Regions from separate parts of the Paenibacillus sp. 1SOY10 genome, predicted to be linked through region 3. Evidence: a T-box and tRNA genes for the amino acid it is inferred to sense, from the RefSeq annotation. Region 3 holds a T-box; the other regions hold tRNA genes.
The links. A T-box is a leader RNA that pairs with one kind of tRNA and senses whether it is charged. The one in region 3 lies ahead of leuS (leucine--tRNA ligase), so its partner is inferred to be a tRNA-Leu.
Positions count from the first base shown of each region.

Region 1 (5,825 bases), on a different contig from region 3:
TGAGCATATTTTGCCCGTCCAGACTGATTCGCTGCGTTCCGCTTCCCCTGCCGAATAACCCAGTGGCCCAGTCCTCGGTGAAGCGTGCCGTCATCTGATACTCCTCTGAGCCCGCAACAATGACTCCATCCGGACTCAGCACCATGTAGTGCGAATCCTCCGGTATGCTACTCTCGAAGAGTGAGCGAAACAAGTTGGCCTTCAGGCTAATGGACAGCACCGGCCGCTCCACCCCGGGATCAAGATTCTTCATGGAGCTGATGTCCAGATATGAGAAGTTAAGCAGACGTGCCGCACTAAACAGATACTGGTAATCATAATTATCGGCAATCGAGAGCCAGGGCTGATCGAACATGTCCATAAAGTTATAGGTCGGGTACCACACCATCCTCCCTCCGGCCTCCCTCGCTTTGCGATAAACATCCGAGAGGGTCGGATCACCCTGCGGCATGTTCCGCTGGGGACCGAAGGTATAGTAAGTCGTCCAGATTTGGTAGGTGTACAAATCCTCATTCTGGGCAAAATGACGGCCCAACACCTGAGAGATTTTACGGTCAGCCATCAATAATTCACCCTGATTGTCTGCATTCAGGTTATTAAAAATATCGAACAGCTCCTTGTCCGCGAACAAGGTGGTACTGTCGTTCTCTATTTGCTTCAGCTTTCCATCAAGGACTTCATTGTTCTTCTTCACAATTTCATACACATTCTCCTGAGCTTGCTTGGTTACAACTTGCAGGCTCGTTCTGTAGAACAAGACGCCCAAAATAATAAGGGGCAGCGAGATTAATATCAGATAACTGGTTAGCAACCGGGTTCGCAGCTTCATCGGCGAAGATTCCCCAACGATTTATGCCGGTAAGCCTCCGGCGACACCCCCACATAACGTTTGAAGATGCGGCCAAAATATTTGGTATCCCGGTACCCGCTACGCTCGGCAATATCGTAAATTTTAAGTGTACACTCGGGATCGGACAGTAATTCCTTAGCCCGGTTGATTCGCGTCTCCGTAAGAATTTCCGAGAAGGTCCTGCCTGTATAATTCTTGAATAAGGTACTAAAATAAGATGGATTGAAATAAAATTGCTCGGCCAAATTCTCCAGAGTCAATTCCTCCATATAACGGCTTTGAATGAGCCGAATTGTGGCCTCGGCCGCATATTCGCCCCTTCCCCTTTTCTTATCCTGTAATTCTCGGCGGACCTCCAGTAACCTTGCCTCCAGCACGGATAGAAGGGCAAACATCGTCTCGCAGGCAGGAAGCTCCTTCGCCGAAGTCTCGGCAAGGCGCAGGGCCGTTTCGCGATCCAGCAATTCTCCGCAGCGGCTTTTGAGCATCATTAGAGTAAATGCAGCTCCTTCCTTCAATGTATCCGGATTTGTCCAGCCGCCGTTTGCCAGCTCTTCAAAGGCTGTTCGGCACAGGCCCAAAGCCGCCTCCGCCTCTCGTGTGCAAAGGAAGGCAAACAGTTGCTCATGATCTAGATTTAGACGGGTTGCTGTCGTTTCAGGCCTTTCCCAAGCAAAGACGACCCCTTTCCAGCCATCATGGAAGGTTAATGTCAAGGCTGCCATAGCAGTTCGGAAGGATTGCGGCCCCCCTTCCAGCAAACGCTTACAATGAACTCCTGATGCATGACTTAATCGCCCCCCTGCATACTCCGGAGCGTAAGACATACGTTCCAGCGCGTGTCTAACCAGGGGAATTTCTGGGCATTTCCCGGGGTTCTCCGAGCCTCCAGCTATGAGAGTAACCGCAAGCACACGACCCGGTTCTTTCTCCAGCATCCAGCTTCTAGTTGTTCCCACGCAAGACCAGATTTCACGTAGCTCATGGCATAACCTTGCTCCCGACTTCCCTGCCGAAAGTCCATCACCGGCACAGAACTCCGTCACCACGACAAAGCCCGAATTGTCTTGCAGTTCAGCAACTTCGGGGCCTTGTAAAGACTCTGATGGCACAAGGCCCTTAAGCCAAGAGCCTAGGAGCTCCTCGGCCTTCGAGTCAGTGCGGCCCTTATCCTCCCTCAATTGTTGTTCAATTCTCGACAGGACCTCTTCCACCTTATCCGTGTCCACCGGCTTTAGCAGATAATCATAGGCCCCATATCGCAGAGCCGTTTGCGCATATTCAAACAGATTGTACGCAGACAAGAAAATGACCTTAGGCTGCAAGACGAACGTTGACAGCTTCTCCAGGAAGGTGAGACCATCCATATGCGGCATGCGAATATCCGTCAATACCACATCCGGCTGCCATAGGGGCACCATATCCAAGGCCTCTGCTCCGTTCTTTGCCATCACCACTTCATACTCAGGCCGTATGCCCTGTAACAAATGGAACATCCCCCGGCGGTGCCTGGCTTCGTCATCCACGATCAAGATCTTCATCGTATCCCTCCCATGCTGCCTCTTCAACATTTATTATAGTGAAAAAAGCCACCTCTCCCATAGCAACAATCCTTGGATTTGGTGGACTTTTTTTAGAGTATGCCAACGCTCCTCTTTTTTTGAACATACAAAAAAAGCTCCCCGGATTCTCCGAGAAGCTTCTTCTACAATTTGATGCGGTCGAGAGGACTCGAACCTCCACGGGTATACACCCACTACCCCCTCAAGATAGCGTGTCTGCCATTCCACCACGACCGCGTTTGGATAAAGCCTTACTTAAAATGAAACGAACATTTGTTATTATATCTTCGTTGCCGCTAAAAGTAAAGCTGTAATTATGGTTTCCGGTCAGCCTTCTCTTGACGCCAACGTGTAAACTCAATATATTCTCGTACCAAAGCCCGTTCCGATTCGGTCAGAGAATGCATGAAAGTATCCCAATCCTCTTCTCCTGTTACATAATCAACCTTGTCTTCCCGTATATATTCAGCCTGCTTCTCTTGCCCCGTCATAAGCCAATCCAGGCTAATATCAAAAAAAGCGGCGATTTCAATCAGTTTATTGGTACTGGGCGTAGACTTGCCTCGCTTCCAATCCCCCAAATTGCCTGTGCTGATGCCGAGTTCCAGACAAAATGCCTTCTTGGTCATCCCTGCCTGCTCAATTAGCAGTTCAATACGCTCGTAGATTGACAAATTTGATCCAACCTTCCTTTGTTACGTTATTACGTAAATAAGTAATTTATAGTTGTTTAATGACGTAAATGCGTATATAATATGAAAATGAAACTTCGCCTCTATCTTAGCACAGCGTCGGCAAGACTTAACAGGTTCGGAGAACCACCCTTAATTCATTTATAGGAGCGAACTCGCCGTGAACCCATCCCCTCCATGGAAAGAAGCCTTTCATGCCCTTAATCAAAGTATTGCCATTCTTACTGCCGATGGAACAGTCGTATACATTAACCGTACCTGGGCTAACCGGGCTAGAGTGTTCGGGCTGGCTCCCCTCTGGGACCGCCCAGGGAACAATTTGCTGGACTACCTGCGAAGTCACAATCATCGGCTTAAGTACGAAGCCGCACAAGAACTGTTAGAGCATGTCCCCCTGGTTCTGGATGGAGCCATCCCGATCTATGCCACCGAGCTTTACATGGCGGTACCGCAAGGGGATCACTGGTTTCTGGCCGAAGTCACTCCGTATGGTGAAGAAGGGCAGTCTCCCCAAGGCCTCGTAGTCACTTGTACCGACATTACCCGATTGAAGGAACAAATTCGCAAGATGGAACACGACTTGTCCCATATCCGGACATTACGTGGTCTGCTCCCAATCTGTGCCGTCTGCAAGAAGATTAAGGATGAGCAGGATATCTGGAGTACCATTGAAGCTTATCTGATTAAGCACACGCACGCAGAGTTCACACACGACATTTGTCCCGACTGTATCCGGGCACTTTACCCCAAATACGCAGCATTCCTTGACCTGCCGCCTGAGGGAGAGCAATAGAGGCTAGCCGTAGTTAGTTTAGTTAGCTTGTTCAGCACGTCGCGACCGCCTGGTCCATTGCTGTCCTACCGTCGCCCCAACCACACCACCAAGAACAAGACCCAGTCCTCCTGAGTGAAGCACACCAGCCAACACAGCCACCAGCGCACCACTTGTCGCAGCCAGCATCGAGGCTCTTGTACGGTCTCCCCCGGCCAGCAGGGCAATGAACAAGGCGGGCAATGCAAATGAGAGAATCGTAGCCAGTTCTGCATTAACAAAGCTACCCAAACCGATACCTATCGATGTTCCAGCTACCCAGGAGCCATAAATCAGTAAGGCAAATGAAATATAATAAGCAGGTGTCAATGGATTCCCCTGAGTTGCTCTGCTAGAAGTAACGGCAAAGCCCTCATCTGTAAGGCCTATTGCAGCCAGCCATTTCTGTGGCTCCCTCCACGACGTCAAATAGGGCCCCATCGTCGCGCCATACAGAATATGACGCATATTGAGCAGCAATAATGTGGTAACAATCGTGACCGGAGCGGATGCCGAAGTAAGCATTCCCAGCAACATGAACTGGGCTCCCCCGGAGAAGATCCACACCGAACCCAGCATAGCTAATCCCCCATGCAGTCCTCCTGCGGAAGCCAACACTCCGTAAGTCATGGACAGTGGAAAATAAGCAATCACAATCGGCAGCGCATCCCGCATCGCCTGTGCCATATTTTCCTTACGCTGAATATGGTTCATCTTCTTGTCCCCCTTACCCCCATAAGTACATAACCGCAGCATAAAACAACACACCGGCAACTACGGTCAGCAGAAGACGACGTGACCACCAGGCTACGATGCATGTCGGAATGGCCGCAAATAACATGGTATTCTGAGCAAGCGGAAGGAAGTGACCTTCCTTCAACAGCAGCAGTGGCCCAATCAGCGCGCCAAGTACCGCCGGGGATACATAAGATAACCACTCTTTGGTTGACGGAGACCACTTCACCCGGCTTCCCAGGGTTAATGAGCCTGCCCGAAACAAGTAAGTCCCCGCTCCAATCAAAATGATAATCCAAAACTCGGTTCCCACGCCCTATCCCCCTTTATTCTCTATCGGATATATACCATTGGTTATACAGAAAGAACCTTGCTTGGACGCAAGGTTCTTTCTGTATCGATGCGGTCGAGAGGACTCGAACCTCCACGGGCGTACGCCCACTACCCCCTCAAGATAGCGTGTCTGCCATTCCACCACGACCGCATATTCAATTAACGATTGGAGCTAATATAATAATGGTGACCCGTAGGGGATTCGAACCCCTGTTACCTCCGTGAAAGGGAGGTGTCTTAACCCCTTGACCAACGGGCCATATCTATAGGTGCCTTAAGCGGCGACAAAATTGAGTATAGCAAAAACTATAGTACCTTGCAACCCTATTTTTCCTCTGCATTCATCTCTACCTCCAACTATTAACAAAGGCGCCGTCCTTCCCCATAACGAGTAGTTACGGCGCCCGGGTCTTTTAGTTAGTACATCCGAATATTATCAAAGCTAACCTTATTGTTATATCCAGCTCGCACACCTAATGAGCCATTATGATAAGTATAATCCGTTCTATCGATGAGCCGAGTATTATTGACATACACCTGCATACGGGGACCGGTAACTACGATTTTCAATGAATACCACTCGCCCGGGTTAATGGAGAAAAAGGCTCCTCCCAGATTAGTATAGCTGTTATTAAATTTGCCTAACCAGACAGAACCATCCGCTTTGATGCCCGCCCCGTATCCTTTGAAGCTATCTGTTCCCACTGCCAGTTGACTTGTATTCCAGATTAAGCTACCTTCTCCACTATCATGGAGACGAATGTCACCCTCAATTGTGTAATTCAAACCTGTCGTCCGTTGATTAAACACCGATTTGGCAAAGGCAGCCGGAGAAGTGACTG
Region 1 covers NZ_JBXENK010000016.1:6,852-12,676, forward strand. The annotation lists gene AC1VOR_RS22075 (sensor histidine kinase) at 1-829, opposite strand, end outside; gene AC1VOR_RS22080 (response regulator transcription factor) at 826-2,391, opposite strand; gene AC1VOR_RS22085 (hypothetical protein) at 2,369-2,518, opposite strand; tRNA gene AC1VOR_RS22090 (tRNA-Leu) at 2,567-2,649, opposite strand; gene AC1VOR_RS22095 (helix-turn-helix domain-containing protein) at 2,727-3,041, opposite strand; gene AC1VOR_RS22100 (PAS domain-containing protein) at 3,265-3,897, shown strand; gene AC1VOR_RS22105 (AzlC family ABC transporter permease) at 3,916-4,629, opposite strand; gene AC1VOR_RS22110 (AzlD domain-containing protein) at 4,643-4,963, opposite strand; tRNA gene AC1VOR_RS22115 (tRNA-Leu) at 5,052-5,134, opposite strand; tRNA gene AC1VOR_RS22120 (tRNA-Glu) at 5,168-5,242, opposite strand; gene AC1VOR_RS22125 (3-keto-alpha-glucoside-1,2-lyase-like domain-containing protein) at 5,401-5,825, opposite strand, start outside.
Region 1: it encodes a tRNA-Leu, which carries the amino acid that the T-box ahead of leuS (leucine--tRNA ligase) is inferred to sense. The anticodon was not compared.

Region 2 (5,825 bases), on a different contig from region 3:
TTCGATGGCTCAAGACGCATCTGTGCTATCCATTGCTCATAAGGCAGCAATGCTTCATCCATCCCTCTATTAAACCTTTCCTGATCATAAACCTTGCCATCCTCTGCCCGGATAAAATACACGCTGCTGATATAATTATCACTGTAAAGAAGCGTTTTCAAGAAGGTGTGGATCGGAATATTGTTGATCTGTTCCAACTCGTTGACATTATGTAATTGGTTCTGGTTATAGCTTTCGATGAAGGTTTCGTATTTACCAGTGTACATCAGCTTGGAAAGTTCATTATATTCATTAAAAGTCGAATTCAAATTATAGCTCATATAGGTTACCATCTGCTGCAAATTCCCGGTCGTATACCGCTCTACATATTTCGTAAATGTATTGACGGAGAAGAGGCTTAAGGTGAACAGAGGAATTAACCCTACCAGAATAAAGGAGCCTGCAAATTTGACAAAAATACTATTGAATTTCTTCCTGCGGAACCCCATCATTCTGCCCCCTGTTCCGCCCTGGCGGACTGCCGGTATTCTTGGGGCAGCTTGCCGTACAGCTTCTTAAACATATCACTGAAATGTCTGGCGTTGTTATATCCAACTGCTTCGGCAATCTCATAAATCATCAGATCCGTGGTGAGCAGAAGTCCGATAGCGTGCTTCATCCGCTCCTCCGTCAGAACTTGCTTGAAATTCTTCCCTGTATGCTTCTTGAAGAAGCTACTGAAATAATATGGATTCATATAGATCATGGCGGCTATGGATTCTAAAGTGATATTCTCGGCGTAATGCTCCTCCATATACGCCTTCACTTTTGATAATTCAGCCACCTCCTTGTTGGCCAGCTTACTACTTATTTGCTCGAACATGTGATGAATCATAGTCATGAGTTCATCCATGGCACTCGTGAAGGTAGCATGACCCGTCAGCCTCTCCAGAAGGGAATCTTCTGCCCCCCGAGAGAATCGGGAATGGACGCCAAACTGCGTAAGCTCCTGCTCCAGTCTCAGCACTGTATTGTACATACTAGTGACGGCTAGTGACTTGTTCCCTTTGGCTTGACTAATCACCCCCATCCGAAGGCTGTCGGTCACCTCCTCAAGCAGCTTCTTATTCTGAGAACACAACGCCTTAATGATCTCTTCCTGTAATTCCGATAACACGGGCACTCCATCCGCTGTAGCTTCCTGTTCCATCTCTTCCGCGTTGATAATTTGATTGAGTCCAGTAAAATATTTGGTTTGCAGCGCTTTCAAGGCACTTCGATAAGATACATCCGCAAGCTCAATCCCGGACACGGCTTGCCCGACTCCTGCCGATAACTTCAGCTTGAGTAATGAGGTAATTTGTTCATGCAAGTTCCCGATGAGCCGTCTCGGTTCTTCGGGGTGTTCGAACTGAACCAGGATACCATAACGTCCATCCTTCACAAACATCAGACAGTTATTACAGCTATCGAGTGTTTCTTTCATAATATTATTCAGCGCAAAATGGACCAGCTTCCGTTCACGTTCTGCCCAGTGGGATTCTCCGCCTATTTCATCATCAATTTCTATGAGACAGATGCTCGTATAGCGACTTAGGGTGAACGCTCCCATGCGGATGAGTTCGTTGGCCGCTCGTTGATTTCCGTCCATCAGACTATCCAGGTATTCACTGATCGTTACCGTGCGATGCTTACGCTCATAATGATCAAGCCTTTCCTTGGTACGCTCTTCTTCGTTCTCCTCACGAATCATATCCACTGCCCGTCTTAAGACCGACTCCAAATGGGGCTTGCTCACCGGCTTGACCAGATAGTCCAGCGCCCCGTATTGTACAGCTTGCTGGGCGTATGCAAATTCCTGATAAGCGCTTATAAATATAACTTTTATCGGGCGCCCTTGCTCGTGAAGCTCCTTGATAATATCAATTCCGCTCAGGCCTGGCATACTGATATCACTGATAATCAGATCTGGCCTGCATTCCGGTATCAGCTCTCTTAACTCATGCCCGTCTTGAGCTTCACCCACAATGTTCAGCCCCAGCTCATCCCAGGGAATAAGTTTTTTCAATCCACGCAATATAACCGGTTCGTCATCCGCCAATAACACCCTCATGTATATGCCCCCCTTGCTTCAGCCACGATCTCATCATCTCATTTTACAGTCCTGCTAACCTTACAGTAACACAGGGCTTAGCAAAGCTTGATATCATTTTTTTAAGGAATAAGTCTGTTTTTTTCATAAAAAAAAGCTCCTGAATCCCACAAAAGGAATCCAGGAGCTTTGTAATGCGGTCGAGAGGACTCGAACCTCCACGGGGGTTAGCCCACACGGACCTGAACCGTGCGCGTCTGCCAATTCCGCCACGACCGCATATTTCGTTGTCGCCATCATCAAGAAATGCGGCAACGAAATATACATTACCATAAATTTCAGGAAAGTACAACTAGAGATTAACTTTAAGGCGCATCACCCTTTTACCCCGCCAACCGTCAGACCCTCAATGAAATACCGCTGGAAGAACAGAAATAGCAACAGAATAGGCAATATCGCCAGCACAGCCCCCGAGATTAGCGCTTCGTAATTATTCCCTAGCGGCGTCACGAAGGAAGCCAGCCCGATAGGAAGCGTAAATTGCTCCGTCGTTCGTAGTACAATTAACGGCCACAGAAAGTTGTTCCAGCTATTCATGGCCTGCAGGATCGTAATAGCACCAAACGCTGGAGCCATCAGGGGCACCATAATACGAAAATAAATGCCATACTCCGAGCAGCCATCCATTCTCCCTGCATCCATGAAATCCTTCGGTAGCCCCAGGACAAATTGACGGAAGAAGAAAATCGGCAAGGGAGCAACCACGAAGGGCAAAATCACTCCCCAGACCGTGTTGATCAGCTTGAGTGTGATGGTCAGCTTGTACAGTGGCAACAGAATGATCTCTACGGGAATCATCATGACGACCAGCGCCAGCGTGAAGATCAGCATCCGCCCTTTGAACCGATACATGCCAAGTCCATAGCCGACCATAGAGGATAACAAGAGACTGAGCAAGGTGAATAGCAACGTAATGATGAGACTGTTCTTATACCAGCCGAAATAGTTCGCTGCGGCCCCTTCACCCATGAAGATCGTTTTATAGTTATCCAGACTCATCAGAGGGACATCCAGCCGTACATTCAGGCCATATCTGAACAGCTCGGTCGCCGGCTTGAGCGAAGCCAGGAATAACGCATAGAGCGGAAAGAGCATCAAGATCGCGAGCAGGACAAAGAGCAGCAGCATCGCTAGGGAAGAGGCGTTGATTCGGCGTTTTTTACTAGCCCATAACCGCATATGCCTACTCCTCCTTCCTGAACATGCCGGTCAAGGCCAATTGCACCATGCTGACGATGAGGGTAATGGCTAACAGGGTCAGGCCAATGGCGGAGCCGAAGCCAAGATTAAAATACTGAAAACCTTGCTGATAAATATAACCAACCATCGTCAACCCGATATTTTGAGGAGATGGCTTCCCTGCCCAGAGCATATAGCTCTCGGTAAACATGGCATAGCCGCCATAGATTGTAATCGTCACTACATAAATGGTGATGGGTTTCAGCATGGGAATCGTGATGCTCCATAGTCTTCTCAGCTTACCCGCTCCGTCAATCTGGGCCGCCTCAACCAATTCACCGGGAATGCTCTGCAAGGCTGAGAGAAAATATAGCACATTGATGCCCAGCCACCGCCAGCCAGCTAACACGACCAACGCCACCATCCCCAAGCTGGAGCTATACAGCCATTTCTGGCTAGGAAGGCCAAACCAATGGAGTATTGTGTTTAATAGCGCTCCATCCAATTCTCCAAAGATCAATCGAAAGATGACGCCTGCTACCACGACCGAGGTCAAGGCCGGGATAAACAGTGTGGATCTGAAAAAATGACTGAACACCATTCTCTTGGAATTTAAAAGCACGGCCAGCAGCATGGGGACAGGAATGAGCAGCAGCAACGTCCACAAAGTATATCGGCTGCTGTTGTATAATGCCGCCCCGAAGTCCTCATTCCATAAAGCCCGGTAATTGTCCAGCCCTACAAATGATACCTCTCCGGGCAGCACCTCCTGAAAGCTCATCACCCCGGCACTAACTAGCGGATAGGCAAAAAACAGCACAAACGACAGAAGGAACGGAAATACAAATACGTAAGGGGCAATTTTCTGTGAATTGCCCCATTTTTTACGCGGCTCCTTCCGTATCTTCCCCGGATCCAGCTCTCTTTCTAGCTGCATGATTAGCCTCCTGCTCCCACTATTTCAAGCTGCTCTGAACATCCTTCAACACCTGAGCCGGCTCCTTCATGTTAATGAAGATTTCTGGCATCGCTTTGTTGCGAACGGCATCAAATACTTCCGGTGATCGCTCACGAATATGCACCGGTGCAATTTCATCCTTCACGCTAAGCAGTGTATCGAAGATATCATCCCCGAAATAATCCGTAAATTTGTTAGATTCCTTCATAGCTGGATCGCTCCATACATCGGTCCGAATTGGATCGAATCCAAGCTGCTTCCATACTTGCAAGTTGCCTTCTTTGGACAACTTGGCGTAGGTCAGGAACTCCTTCATCAGCTCCGGATTTTTGGCCTGATTGGTAATAGAGGTGGCCGTGCCGCCCATGCCTGCCGAACGATTGCCACCTTCCTCCCAGGCGGGCATCGGACGAATCATGATTTTGCCTGACAGGTCAGGGATATGATCGGTGAAGCGGTTCATGAACCAGAAGGGCATGAAGACGGAAGCCGCGCTCCCGGAATTCATATAACCGAAATATTCTTCTGTATCATGGCCAGCCCCGGGAGCTACCGCAGCGACTCCTTCCTTCACCAGCTTCTGAAAGAACTCCATCGTTTTGACATTAACCGGGGTATCAATCGTGACATTCCCATCGGCATCGACCTGATCGGAACCCTGCTGGCTGATCGCTGGCCACCAGGACCAGTTCCCATTGCCTTCAAACGTAATCATCGGCTTGCCCGTGCTTGCAAGCACTTGCTTCCCTGCACTCTCAAAATCAGCCCACGTTGCGATATCATCCGGATTAACTCCGGCTGCATCCAGAATCTCCTTGTTGTAATACATCACCGTGGCTCCAACATGATAGTCGATCCCATAATACGTATCCTCTTTGCTATAAATCTCCACTCTCGATTTAACAATATTACCTAGCTCAGGCTCGACGATGTCGTTCAGAGAAACAAGCTGTGGCGTGCCTTTCATAAAGTTCGGGAACTTGCTCTGCTCGATATCCACGAGATCCGGTGCTCCCACGCCCGACTGCAAGGCAACCAGAAGCTTGGTATGCATATCATCATAGGGAATCGTCGTCGCTTCAAGCTCGATGGCCTTATCAGGGTAAGCCTTATTCCAACTGTCCGCCATACTTTCATAGAACCGTTGATGCGCATCCACAAACGTCCAGAAGACTACCTTCTGTGCTTCGCCACCCGTGGCAGTACCATTGCCATCTGTCTTCGCGACGTTGCCTTCATTTTGCTTCGGCTCCGTCCCCGCCGAGGATGGATTATCTGTATTTGCTCCTCCGCAGCCGCTGAGCCCCATGACCATGATCAGCATCAACACCATTGCACCCATCAAAGCCTTCTTCATCAAGTTCTCCTCCTTGACTTCTAAATGCCGCGTTCGCCCCAATTATATTTTCTCAACATTGGAGTAAGCGCTTTAATTACATTAAAGCATGTTGTATTCTAATAAAAAACGGAGGTTTACAACCTGATTTTTAATAATCTCAACCTGCTTGGAGGGTAACCCGTGAACTCATCCATCTTGCATTTCATTTCTCCGCCCAT
Region 2 covers NZ_JBXENK010000001.1:977,682-983,506, forward strand. The annotation lists gene AC1VOR_RS04455 (sensor histidine kinase) at 1-488, opposite strand, end outside; gene AC1VOR_RS04460 (response regulator) at 488-2,092, opposite strand; tRNA gene AC1VOR_RS04465 (tRNA-Leu) at 2,267-2,350, opposite strand; gene AC1VOR_RS04470 (carbohydrate ABC transporter permease) at 2,447-3,310, opposite strand; gene AC1VOR_RS04475 (carbohydrate ABC transporter permease) at 3,315-4,247, opposite strand; gene AC1VOR_RS04480 (ABC transporter substrate-binding protein) at 4,267-5,625, opposite strand; gene AC1VOR_RS04485 (AraC family transcriptional regulator) at 5,788-5,825, shown strand, end outside.
Region 2: it encodes a tRNA-Leu, which carries the amino acid that the T-box ahead of leuS (leucine--tRNA ligase) is inferred to sense. The anticodon was not compared.

Region 3 (5,825 bases):
CAGCTTTGAAGGGGCTGTTAAGGAGGGCCAGCCATGGACCGTAATGACAGCATATAATCGGGTCAATGGCGAATATTGCGCCGAGAACAAGACCTTGCTTACCGATATTCTGCGGGATGAATGGGGTTTTGAAGGCGTGGTCGTATCGGATTGGGGTGCGATTAATGAACGGGTACCTGGCCTGCGCGCTGGTCTTGATCTGGAGATGCCGTTCAGCCTAGGAGAAGGCGATGCCAGGATTGTCCAGGCTGTGCAAAATGGCGAACTGGATGAAGCACTGCTAGACAGAGCTGTCACCGTATTATTGAAGCTCGCCTTCAAGGGACATGAAGCCAAGCGGGAGCAAGCTTCTTTTGACGCGGAGGAGCATCATCGTCTGGCTAGAAGAGTGGCGCGGGAAAGCATGGTATTGCTTAAGAATGAGCAAGCTATTTTGCCGCTCTCCAAGTCTGCCAATATTGCTGTAATCGGTGGTTTTGCCAAGCAACCAAGATTTCAGGGCGGCGGCAGCTCACACATCGTACCTACTCAGTTGGACAATGCCTTCGAAGAAATCCATCGCAAAATGGAGAATACGGCACAACTGTCGTATGCGCCAGGGTATCGGACGAATGAGGACGAAGTGGATGCAGGGCTGATGGCCGAAGCGGTCGAAGCTGCCAAGCGGTCGGAAGTAGCCGTGATATTCGCCGGCTTGCCGGACCGTTATGAGACGGAAGGGTATGATCGCAAGCATCTGCGTCTGCCGGAGAATCATATCCGCCTGATTGAGGAAGTAGCTCAGGTTCAACCTAACCTGGTAGTTATTCTAAGCAATGGTTCACCTGTGGAAATGCCTTGGATTGGCAAGACCCAGGCTGTGCTGGAAGCTTACCTTGGTGGACAAGCCTGTGGAGGGGCACTGGCTGATTTGCTGTTCGGTGATGCTAACCCTTGCGGTAAATTAGCCGAGACCTTCCCCGCTGCGCTGGAGCATAACCCATCGTACCTGTTCTTCCCGGGAGAGCATGACCGGGCGGAGTACCGTGAAGGAGTCTTTGTCGGATATCGCTACTATGACACCAAAGCCTTGGAGCCTTTATTCCCGTTCGGACATGGCTTGAGCTATACCCGGTTTGAATACACTGGCCTATCCTTGAGTGGTACGCGTATTCAGGAGTCAGACACCTTAACGGTGAGCGTGCAAGTGAGAAATACGGGCGAGCTTGCAGGTAAAGAAATCGTCCAGTTGTACGTGGGAGATCGCGAAGCTTCTGTTGCTCGCCCGCTTCGCGAGCTAAAGGGTTTCGAGAAAATCGAACTTCAGCCAGGGGAAGAGAAGACCGTCACCTTCGAATTGAGTAAAAGAGCGTTTGCCTTCTACGACGTCGAGTTAGGGGATTGGCATGTGGAGAGTGGCCTGTTTGACATTATGGTTGGGCGTTCGTCCCGTGATATCGCCGCAACGGCAGAAGTCTTTGTGGAGAGTGGGACTCAGCGAAATCGTGTTTTCACTCGCAACTCAACCTTGGGGGATTTGCTGACTTGGGGAAATCCAGACTCGGCTACTCTGGAACTCATTGAGCAGTTCAAAGCTAATAGTGGCATATTCCCGGCGGACAAGCCGGCGGATATCGCCGAGGCGGACCTGCACTTCCTGCCGCTACGGGCGCTGGTATGGCTCAGCAAGAGGGGGCTTCGCGAGAGTGATATGGAGACCCTGCTCGCTCGAATCAATCGTATTTAATATAGAACATCCACAGTAACAAAATAGAGAAGTATTTGGCAAAACCCAAGAAGCTAAAGCGATTTACTTGCTTAGTTCCTTGGGTTTTGGCGTCCAAGACTGCCTTGCGGCCAGAGCATGAATACAAAATCGCATTTAGATCTTGATAATCATTCTCAGCTTTGGTAAAATAAAAAGAGAAGGAACATGGGTTGTCCCTTCTCCAATGAATCAATTATGCTTTGTGCTCAAATGTTTTACAATCTGTTTCCTCAGAAGTTTTGGCTTCTTTATGAGAAACGATGTAGATGGAGGAAGCAGCGCATTTGTTACCGCTGTCCCAGAAACGACATGAATTCACTTCGCAGAGAACATCCTTTGCCATGAGTGATAACCTCCTCTCTATATAAAGTAAAACACACTGCAAAATAAAGGTCCTCGGGCAAGGTGGTGCTTGTCCAGGAGTCTGCCTCGAATTGTCGAGGTTTTTTGCGTTGTGTACACATCTTTATAATAACAAAATTTAGATAGAATAATCAAGGCTTCAACTGCGGTTACCGGATAAACCGGGTCCGCCGTTGACTTTATAGCGGTAAATTGGATATAATAACTGATAGCCAAAATTGCATACATCACGATAACTTTGAAGAGGAACAGTAATTTTAATTTCACCATTCAGAGAGCCGACGTCAGGTGCAAGTCGGTTGGGAAATGAAAATGAACTCGCCTTGGAGTCATGATGCTCAAAAGCATCGTCGTCTTGCCCGCGTTAAGGGTCAAAGTGAGCTAGGACAAAGTATGTCCGATGCTAACTAGGGTGGTACCACGGGAAATTTCCTCTCGTCCCTAGCGATGATACGCTATGGATCGGGAGGTTTTTTATTTATCTCAGGAGGTTCTTCAACACTTATAGCGGTACCACGATCCTGGATTTTGTACAAAACTATGGTTAATCAAGGAGGATTTTGGAATATGGCGGATCATAACGTGCCCCAAGATATCTATCGGGCTCAGGCCATCGAGCCGAAATGGCAAGCTTATTGGGATGAGCATCATACGTTCAAAACACGGGAGGAACAGGGTCAACCGAAATTTTATGCGCTTGATATGTTCCCTTATCCCTCGGGTGCGGGCCTGCACGTAGGCCACCCGGAAGGTTACACGGCGACGGATATCGTCTCCCGCTTCAAACGGATGCGTGGCTACAACGTACTTCATCCGATGGGCTGGGATGCCTTTGGACTTCCGGCGGAACAGCACGCGCTTGATACGGGTGAACATCCCCGGGATATTACGGTAAAGAACATTAATAATTTCCGGCGTCAAATTAAGTCGCTGGGCTTCTCATATGATTGGGACCGTGAAATTAGCACGACCGATCCGTCTTACTATAAATGGACGCAGTGGATTTTTATCCAGCTTTACAAACGCGGCTTGGCCTATGTTGCCGAGGTACCAGTGAACTGGTGTCCGGCGCTGGGAACAGTACTGGCCAACGAGGAAGTCATTGATGGCAAGAGCGAACGCGGGGGCCATCCGGTCATTCGCAAGCCGATGCGTCAATGGGTGCTGAAGATTACTGAATATGCGGAACGTTTGCTTGAGGATCTGGAGGAACTGGATTGGTCCGAAAGTATCAAGGATATGCAGCGTAACTGGATCGGAAAATCGGAAGGAGCCGAGGTTGTATTTGCCATTGAAGGGCAAGGCGCGGCATTGACCGTGTTCACCACGCGTCCGGATACCTTGTTCGGAGCAAGCTATGCGGTGCTGGCGCCGGAGCATGAATTGGTTAGCAAGATTACAACCGAAGCGCAACGTGCAGCCATTGAGTCCTATCAAGAGCAGGCTGCTCGCAAGAGTGATCTGGAGCGGACGGATTTGGCCAAAGACAAGACGGGCGTCTTTACCGGGGCCTATGCTATCAATCCGGTGAATGGGGCCAAGCTGCCGATCTGGATTGCCGACTATGTACTGGCAGGATATGGAACGGGAGCGATTATGGCTGTCCCGGGACATGATGAACGTGATTATGCCTTTGCCAAGCAATTTGAGCTGCCGATTATTGAAGTGGTGTCCGGCGGCGATTTGAGCAAGGAAGCTTATGCCGGTGACGGAGCCCACGTTAATTCCGGATTCATCGACGGCTTGCACAATGAGGAAGCCATCAGGAAGATGATTAGCTGGCTGGAAGAGAACGGCAAAGGAAAAGGCAAGATTACCTATCGTCTGCGGGATTGGTTGTTCAGCCGTCAACGCTATTGGGGCGAACCGATTCCCATCTTGCATCTGGAGGATGGCACGATGAAGCCGGTACCGGAGGACCAACTCCCGCTTGTCCTGCCGGATGTGGATGCGATCAAGCCATCAGGTACAGGAGAATCGCCACTGGCTAACGTTACGGACTGGGTCAACACAACCGATCCGGAGACAGGGCTTCCAGCCCGTCGTGAGACGAATACGATGCCGCAATGGGCGGGGAGCTGCTGGTATTACCTGCGCTACATTGACCCGCATAATGATCAAGAGCTGTGCTCTCAAGACAAGCAAAAGGAATGGTTGCCTGTTGACCTGTACATCGGGGGAGCCGAGCATGCCGTGCTTCATCTGCTGTATGCCCGCTTCTGGCACAAAGTACTCTACGACCTGGGCGTCGTGTCTACCAAGGAGCCGTTCCACAAGCTGGTGAACCAAGGGATGATCCTTGGCACCAACAATGAGAAGATGAGCAAATCCCGCGGCAACGTCATTAATCCAGATGAAATTGTGAATGAATTCGGAGCGGATACGCTGCGCGTTTATGAAATGTTCATGGGGCCGCTAGAAGCTACCAAGCCTTGGAATGCCAATGGAGTGGAGGGGGTTCACCGCTTCCTGTCCCGTGTATGGCGTTTGTTCGTGGCTGAGGATGGAAGCCTGAACGCCAAAATTACGGCAGATGGCGGCAGCGACGAGATGAAACGGACTTGGCATAAGACGGTCAAGAAAGTGACCGAAGATTTTGACAATCTGCGCTTCAACACGGCGATCAGCCAATTGATGATCTTTGTGAACGAAGCCTATAAGGCTGACGCAGTTCCGAAAGAGGCAGCCGAGAACTTCGTGCAACTACTCTCCCCATTAGCTCCACATATATCGGAAGAATTATGGGAGCGGCTTGGGCATGAAGGTACGATTTCTTATGAACCATGGCCAGCTTATGATGAGGTCTGGACCGTGGAAGCGGAAGTGGAAATCGTCGTTCAGGTGAACGGTAAGATTGTCGATCGCACTAAAATTTCCAAGGATCTGGATCAGGCGGCCATGCAAGAGCATAGCTTGGGTCTGCCTAATGTGCAGCAGGCTATGGCAGGTAAAGCCATCCGCAAGGTGATTGCGGTTCCTGGCAAATTGGTTAACATTGTCGTTGGCTAATCCGGAGCAGCTTCTTTGACGACGGAACGGAACAGTTCCTGAAGCTTGTTGACGTCTTCATCGTTTTTACGGTGAGTTGCTTGGATCAAGCGAGCGAACAAACGTTGTAAATCATCTTGAAGAACGGCGATGCCTTCGGCGGTAACTCCACCCGGTACTGCCACTCGCTTTCTGAGTGATTCTACGGTGAGTCCTCCTTCGGTCAACAACTTGCCTGTTCCTAACAGCATCTCTGAGCCGAGCCTACGGGCCTCGGCTTGGCTGATGCCGGTAAGCTCGGCGGCGGTGTCCGTCCAGATTTGCAGTACATAAGCCATGAACGCGGGTCCGCAACTGGACAAGTCCGAGGCAATTCGCGTTTCGCCTTCTCGCAGAGAGTGCGGGACGCTGATGGAGGACATGAGCTGCTCTAACAGCAGCCGATCCTCCGGAAGGATTCGACTACCATAAATACAAAGTGAAGCTCCGCTGTGGGTCATATGCGTAATGCTTGGGATGATCTTGGCAACTTTGGAGGGAATGCAGTTCTCCAATGCTTCAATTTGAACAGGACTTGAGATAGATATGATGATTTGCTTCTCATCAAGGCTATCCCGGGTTTCCGCGATGACATCGGGATAATCCAGAGGTTTGATGCAAAGAAAGACGATTTTGCTTCCTTGCACCGCTTGGGTATTGCTATCGCTAATTTGCAGTCCAGGGTGGC
Region 3 covers NZ_JBXENK010000002.1:366,483-372,307, forward strand. The annotation lists gene AC1VOR_RS07520 (glycoside hydrolase family 3 C-terminal domain-containing protein) at 1-1,726, shown strand, start outside; gene AC1VOR_RS07525 (DUF1540 domain-containing protein) at 1,941-2,090, opposite strand; T-box leader at 2,340-2,556, shown strand; gene leuS (leucine--tRNA ligase) at 2,678-5,119, shown strand; gene comER (late competence protein ComER) at 5,116-5,825, opposite strand, start outside.

Region 4 (5,825 bases), on a different contig from region 3:
TGAATGCCCCGTTCGAGACGCCGATTGGGGTAGTAACCGCTCTATTTGGCGTACCGTTCTTCCTCTATCTAATCAAGAGAAAGGGTGGAAGAATATGAGCCGCCGAGGGCTTCCTTATTTAGTTGCTTTATTGCTGGCTGGTCTGCTGATTTACCTGGGAATGACGAATGGTGAATTCGATGTCAGCGTTCCTGAGGTCCTGAAGACCTTACTTGGAATGAGTCAAAATAATGATTTTGAATTGGTTGTGTTCCAATTCCGCTTGCCTCGTATTGTGCTGGGGGCGATGGTTGGGTTCGCTCTTGGCCTGTCGGGGGCAGCCGTTCAGAGCTTGACCCGCAATCCGCTGGCCGATCCCGGCATTCTGGGCATCCACAGCGGGGCCAGTCTGTTCGTCGTGTTGTTCATGTTCTCCTTCCAGGGGATGATCTCCTTAACGGGGAATTTGGCAGTCATGGCTATGCCAATATTCGGGATCATCGGAGGGATGCTCTCGATGAGCTTGATCTACCTGCTGGCTCAGCATCGAGGGAACTTTGATCCGCGTAGGCTGATTTTAGTGGGGATTGCTGTGAATCTGGGATTTGGAGCGATGACGATGTATGTTTCGCTCAAGATGAATCCGCAGGATTTCGAGAGAGCGGCGATGTGGCTTTCCGGTAATTTGAATACAGCCAACTGGCTGTATATTCAGACCATTTTGCCTTGGCTGCTGATATTGGCGCCCTTATTATGGGGGCAATCCCGGCGTCTGGATCTGCTTCGTCTGAATGACGACAGTCTGGTGGGCTTGGGCATGGGACTGAAGCAGACGCGCAACATCCTGCTGGGGATGAGCGTGGGCCTGACTGCCGCCACGGTGGCGGTCGCAGGAACGATTGGATTCGTGGGCCTGATTGCGCCACATATCGCTTATCGTCTGGTGGGCATTCACAACCGTCTCGCTCTTCCGCTTGCCGGACTGCTGGGGATGGTCCTGGTGCTGGCGGGTGATTTTATCGGTCGAACCTTCTTCCTGCCAGCACAGCTTCCCGTAGGCGTGGTCATTTCCGTGATCGGTGCCCCCTATTTCGTCTATCTGTTGATTCAGGGAAGTAAGCCGGGAAGAGGTAGAGCATGAACTTTAATGAAAAGGAGGAGTCACGCGTGAATGTACAATCTACTATGGAAGACAGGGAGTGGGAGGGTCGCAAGCTGACCATCTATCTTCCTCCTACCTATGCGATATCGGAGCGGTCTTACCCTACGGTGTATGTGCATGACGGAGGCAAGCTGATGGGAGCCTGCTTCCGTTATATGGAGCGGCTCTTCTGTGAAGAGAAGGTCGAAGAGGTCATCGTAATCGGTGTCCATTCCGCTTACCGCAACGATGAATATACGCCTTGGCCGACCGATGCCGTGACGGAGGGACGCCCGGTATTCGGGGGAGCAGGGCGGGCTTATGTGGATGAACTGGCCGATTCAATCAAGCCCTGGATCGATTCGGTCTATCGCACAAAGCCGGAGCCTGCTCATACGGGGCTTATCGGCGGCTCGCTCGGAGGACTGATCTCTTTATTCGGTGCTTATTTCCGGCCAGATGCCTTTGGCCGCTTCGGTCTCCTATCTGCCTCCCTCTGGTACGAAGGGGCACTGGCGCAGCTTGCGCAGTGGCCTGTTCCATCGAAGGAACAGGCCTTCTATGTCTCCGTAGGGAACCGGGAGGGGCAGAGTAAGGTGAATCGTCAGCGCGAGATGGTTCCGAATACACTCGCGTTATGCCGCGAGTGGCGTGCTCGCGGGATACATTCGCAGTCGCTGAAGCTGGAGATTGTGGATGGCGGTACGCATGACTTCATCTTTATGGCCAAGCAATTTCCTGAAGCCTTGGCTTGGTTATTTCCTCACACAGATCGGGATCGATATGCGGAGAGTGGTTTAGGAACGTCCTCCGGGAATGTGTGGGGAGCCTCCCCCGGCTCAGTACCTACCGAAGGCGCTGGGGGAGTCCCCTATACTGTGCTGGGCACCGAGCAGATTGACCTGGTGTCAGGCATTACCGGACTATCCTACCGCATCTTCGTCCATATTCCGTTGAAGCCCGCTCCGCCTGAGGGTTATCCGGTATTGTATGCCGTGGATGGCAACGCCTATTTCGGTTCCTTGGCCGAAGCGATGCGGCTGGTGACGCGACATCCTCGCGGCTTGCCGCCTGGGGTGATCGTAGGAATTGGTTATCCAGCGGAGGGGCCCTTTGTGGCAGAACGGCGGTTCTACGACCTGACCACGCTTGCCAAGCGGGACGGGCTTCGCCCGGATGGCTCTGCCTGGCCGGTAAATGGGGGAGCGGAGTTCTTCCTTGATTTTATCGAACAAGAGTTGATGCCCCTGATTGCTCAGCGTTTGCCCATTGATCGCTCGCGGCAGTCGTTGTTTGGCCACTCGCTTGGGGGATATTTCACGCTCCATACCCTGATGACACGTCCCCACATGTTCCGTTCTTATATCGCAGGTAGCCCGTCACTTTGGTGGGATGACCGCCTGCTGTTCCGTCGTCTCCCCGAATGGGAGCAGCGAGAAGGCTCGCTGGATCATGGGCCTGAGCTTATGATCATGGTGGGGACACAGGATGATAGAATCTACGAATCGGCCCAGGAGTATTACCGTGGGCTGCTTCCTTACCGCAATCAAGCCTTTAGCAGGCTGGAATGGAGCGAATTTACCGGGGAAGGTCATGTTTCCGTGCTGCATCCGCTGATAAGTCCTATGTTGCGTTTTCTCTTTGCAAAGCCGGGAGAAGAACTGCGCATATAGGATGCATAAAGACAGCGCTTTCGATATAATGGACCCAAGGTTGAGTTGGGCTCACTTCAATCTGTATAGCGTTGTCATTATGAGGCATGGGCAGGTGATACTTGTGGAATGGCTGTATTTAATTATTATTCTGGCTGTAGTGTTGGCTCTGGTCTTCACAATCATGATTGGACGCTCTCAGGGCAATAAAGAAGAGAACTCCCGCTATACCCAGCAGACGGGCCGAAATTGGCTAAGTCTAAGCCTGATGTACATTGCCGGCATTTTGGCTGTGGTGTTGCTGCTGATTACTTTCCTGTAGAGACTCCCATTTAGCAGGAAATCCTCCAGTTAAACCTTGAAAATCAGCCATTTTCCTCATATTAGTGGGAGGATTTCCAACTCGTCTCAACTCGTCTAGTATCAGCATGAAGGGACAGTATGCAGGGGACGGGGCAGCACTTGGATCAGCTCCCGAGTATGTTTTCGTAAGCGCTGCTGGATTTGGGCCAATTCACATTTTTGTTGACTCGCTTGCTTATACGTGATATCATAAATTTCGTTGCCGCATTTCTTGGTGAAGGCGACAACGAGATACGCGGTCGTGGCGGAATTGGCAGACGCGCACGGTTCAGGTCCGTGTGGGCTAACCCCCGTGGAGGTTCGAGTCCTCTCGACCGCATTATTATAAATACTCAGGATCTTGAATTCGTCTTTTGACGTTATTCAAGATCCTTTTTTACATAGCTTGTTGTATATTTTTAATTTGCAATTTGTAAAAAAGGAAAATGACAGAAAGCGTCGAAATTAAGCTCTAATCTACATATATACCAATTACAGGTGCAGGTCATAGGGTGAGTCTAAATTGGACGGAATAGACTAGGATTTTCAGAGCGATGAATAAGGGAATTTAATTATAGTGAGGCGAAGAACGAGGTGCATATGGCTGTATGTTGATTGGAAAGTAGATGAAACAGGTCTGAGGCTGTTACTCATTAAAGCTTTCTACGTGGTCGTCAGATAGTTTAGCACTGCTATTTCTTTGAATATGTAAGGTGTTAATAAAGAGGAATGATAGTGTTATCAAGCATGATGCTTACTTCATCTTAGTTTGCAAACACGCTCTAGAGGATACTTTCTTTAACACCAAGTTTGAAGAGAGTGTTACAATCATTCCAAATTAAATAGTCTTCATGGCGGTAAAAAGTCAGAAAAATTTTATTACGGAGGATTAATCAATGAACTATGAAGCCCAAACAGAAAAGAGTTTCATTGAGATCTTAACTAAACGGGAAAACCAATGGACATATCGTGGTGATTTAAAAACAGAAGCTGCTCTGTGGGATAATTTGCGAAAACATATCAATCGCATTAATCTGGCGCGACTAGATGGTGTACCGCTTACAGAGAAAGAGTTTGAACAGCTAAAGGTTGAATTTAGCCGACTGACAGCTACTCCCTTTAACGCTTCTCAATGGCTACGAGGTGAAAATGGTGTTGCTGCCATTCATGTTGAGCGAGAAGATGTGAAACGTGGCAGGGTGTCGCTTGTGCTATTCAGTAATAAGGATATTGCTGGCGGAATTTCAAGCTATGAAGTGGTAAACCAAGTTACACCAGATACAAATACTGATACTCGTGGTGATGTAACCTTATTGATAAATGGTTTGCCACTTATTCATGTTGAATTAAAAGCTGAATCTGCCAAAGATGGATACATGCAAGCGTTCGAGCAAATACAGCGTTATGCAGAAGTTGGATTTTTTGATGGCATTTTTTCGACTACCCAAATTTTCGTAATAAGTAACAAAGTATCAACGAAATACTTTGCACGACCTGTAGCTAACACCTCAAAAGCTTTTGAAGCCGCAAAGAAATTTCTGTTCAACTGGAGAACGTCGGATAATGAGCCCGTCGAAAATCTTTACGATTTCACAAGGCAGGTTTTACGTATCCCTACTGCCCACGAATTAATTAGCAAATTCACTATTTTGGTGGATGATCAGAAAAGCCATAAGTTTTTGATGGTTTTAAGACCGTATCAAGTTCATGCTATTCAAAAGATTATTGGTCAAGCGGCGAAGCATGAGGGTGGCTTTATTTGGCATGCTACTGGCTCAGGGAAAACAATAACAAGTTTCGTGGCAACCAAGCTTTTAGCACAGACATCCATCGGTGTAGACCGAACCGTTATGGTTGTTGATCGAACAGATTTAGACAGCCAAACCAAAGATGAGTTTAGTAAATTTGCATCTGAGTTTCACACAGGCTTGGCATCGGGCAATATTACAGAGAATGCGCTAATTGTCGGCGTTGATAATCAACGTAAGCTAAGCAATAGCTTACTAAGTAAAAAAAATAACAACACCATTATCGTCACAACCATCCAAAAATTGAGTGCGGCTGTTAGAGATGCTAAAGAAACGGAAAATAATAAATTTGAGAAGCTTAAAAGCGAACACATTGTTTTTGTAGTAGATGAGTGTCATCGTGCAGTCAGCGATGAGCAGATGAAAGAGATTAAAAAACTTCTGCCTAACTCAACATGGTTTGGTTTAACTGGCACGCCAATTTTTAATGAAAACCAAAAACAAGAAAACGGAACATTTGCAAGAACAACGAAACAGCAGTATGGCAACTTACTGCATGCATACACAACGAAAAACGCGATGGACGATAATTCTGTCTTGAACTTTCAAGTGGAATATCATTGCCTATTGAATGAGGATAGTAAAGCAGAATTTTTGTATAAAACAGTCAAAGGAAAATACCCGAAGATCGATCCGAGCAAAAAGCTTGCCGACATGACAGATATTGAAAAAGAGGCATTACAAGACAGAGAATTATTTGAGTGTGACGATTATATTGAAGCCATGCTAAAAAAAATATTTAAGCGTTCATCCGTGATAGAACGTTTTAAGGTAATAAATGGCTATCCGACTATGAGCGCTGTTCTAACAACACACTCCATTACTCAAGCCAAGCTTATTTATCATAAGCTACAAAAAATGAAAAAAAAAGGAACTCTGTTAAATGGGCATGAGTTAGATGAA
Region 4 covers NZ_JBXENK010000001.1:794,796-800,620, reverse strand. The annotation lists gene AC1VOR_RS03790 (FecCD family ABC transporter permease) at 1-98, shown strand, start outside; gene AC1VOR_RS03785 (FecCD family ABC transporter permease) at 95-1,120, shown strand; gene AC1VOR_RS03780 (alpha/beta hydrolase) at 1,147-2,793, shown strand; gene AC1VOR_RS03775 (hypothetical protein) at 2,888-3,094, shown strand; tRNA gene AC1VOR_RS03770 (tRNA-Leu) at 3,371-3,454, shown strand; gene AC1VOR_RS03765 (type I restriction endonuclease subunit R) at 4,011-5,825, shown strand, end outside.
Region 4: it encodes a tRNA-Leu, which carries the amino acid that the T-box ahead of leuS (leucine--tRNA ligase) is inferred to sense. The anticodon was not compared.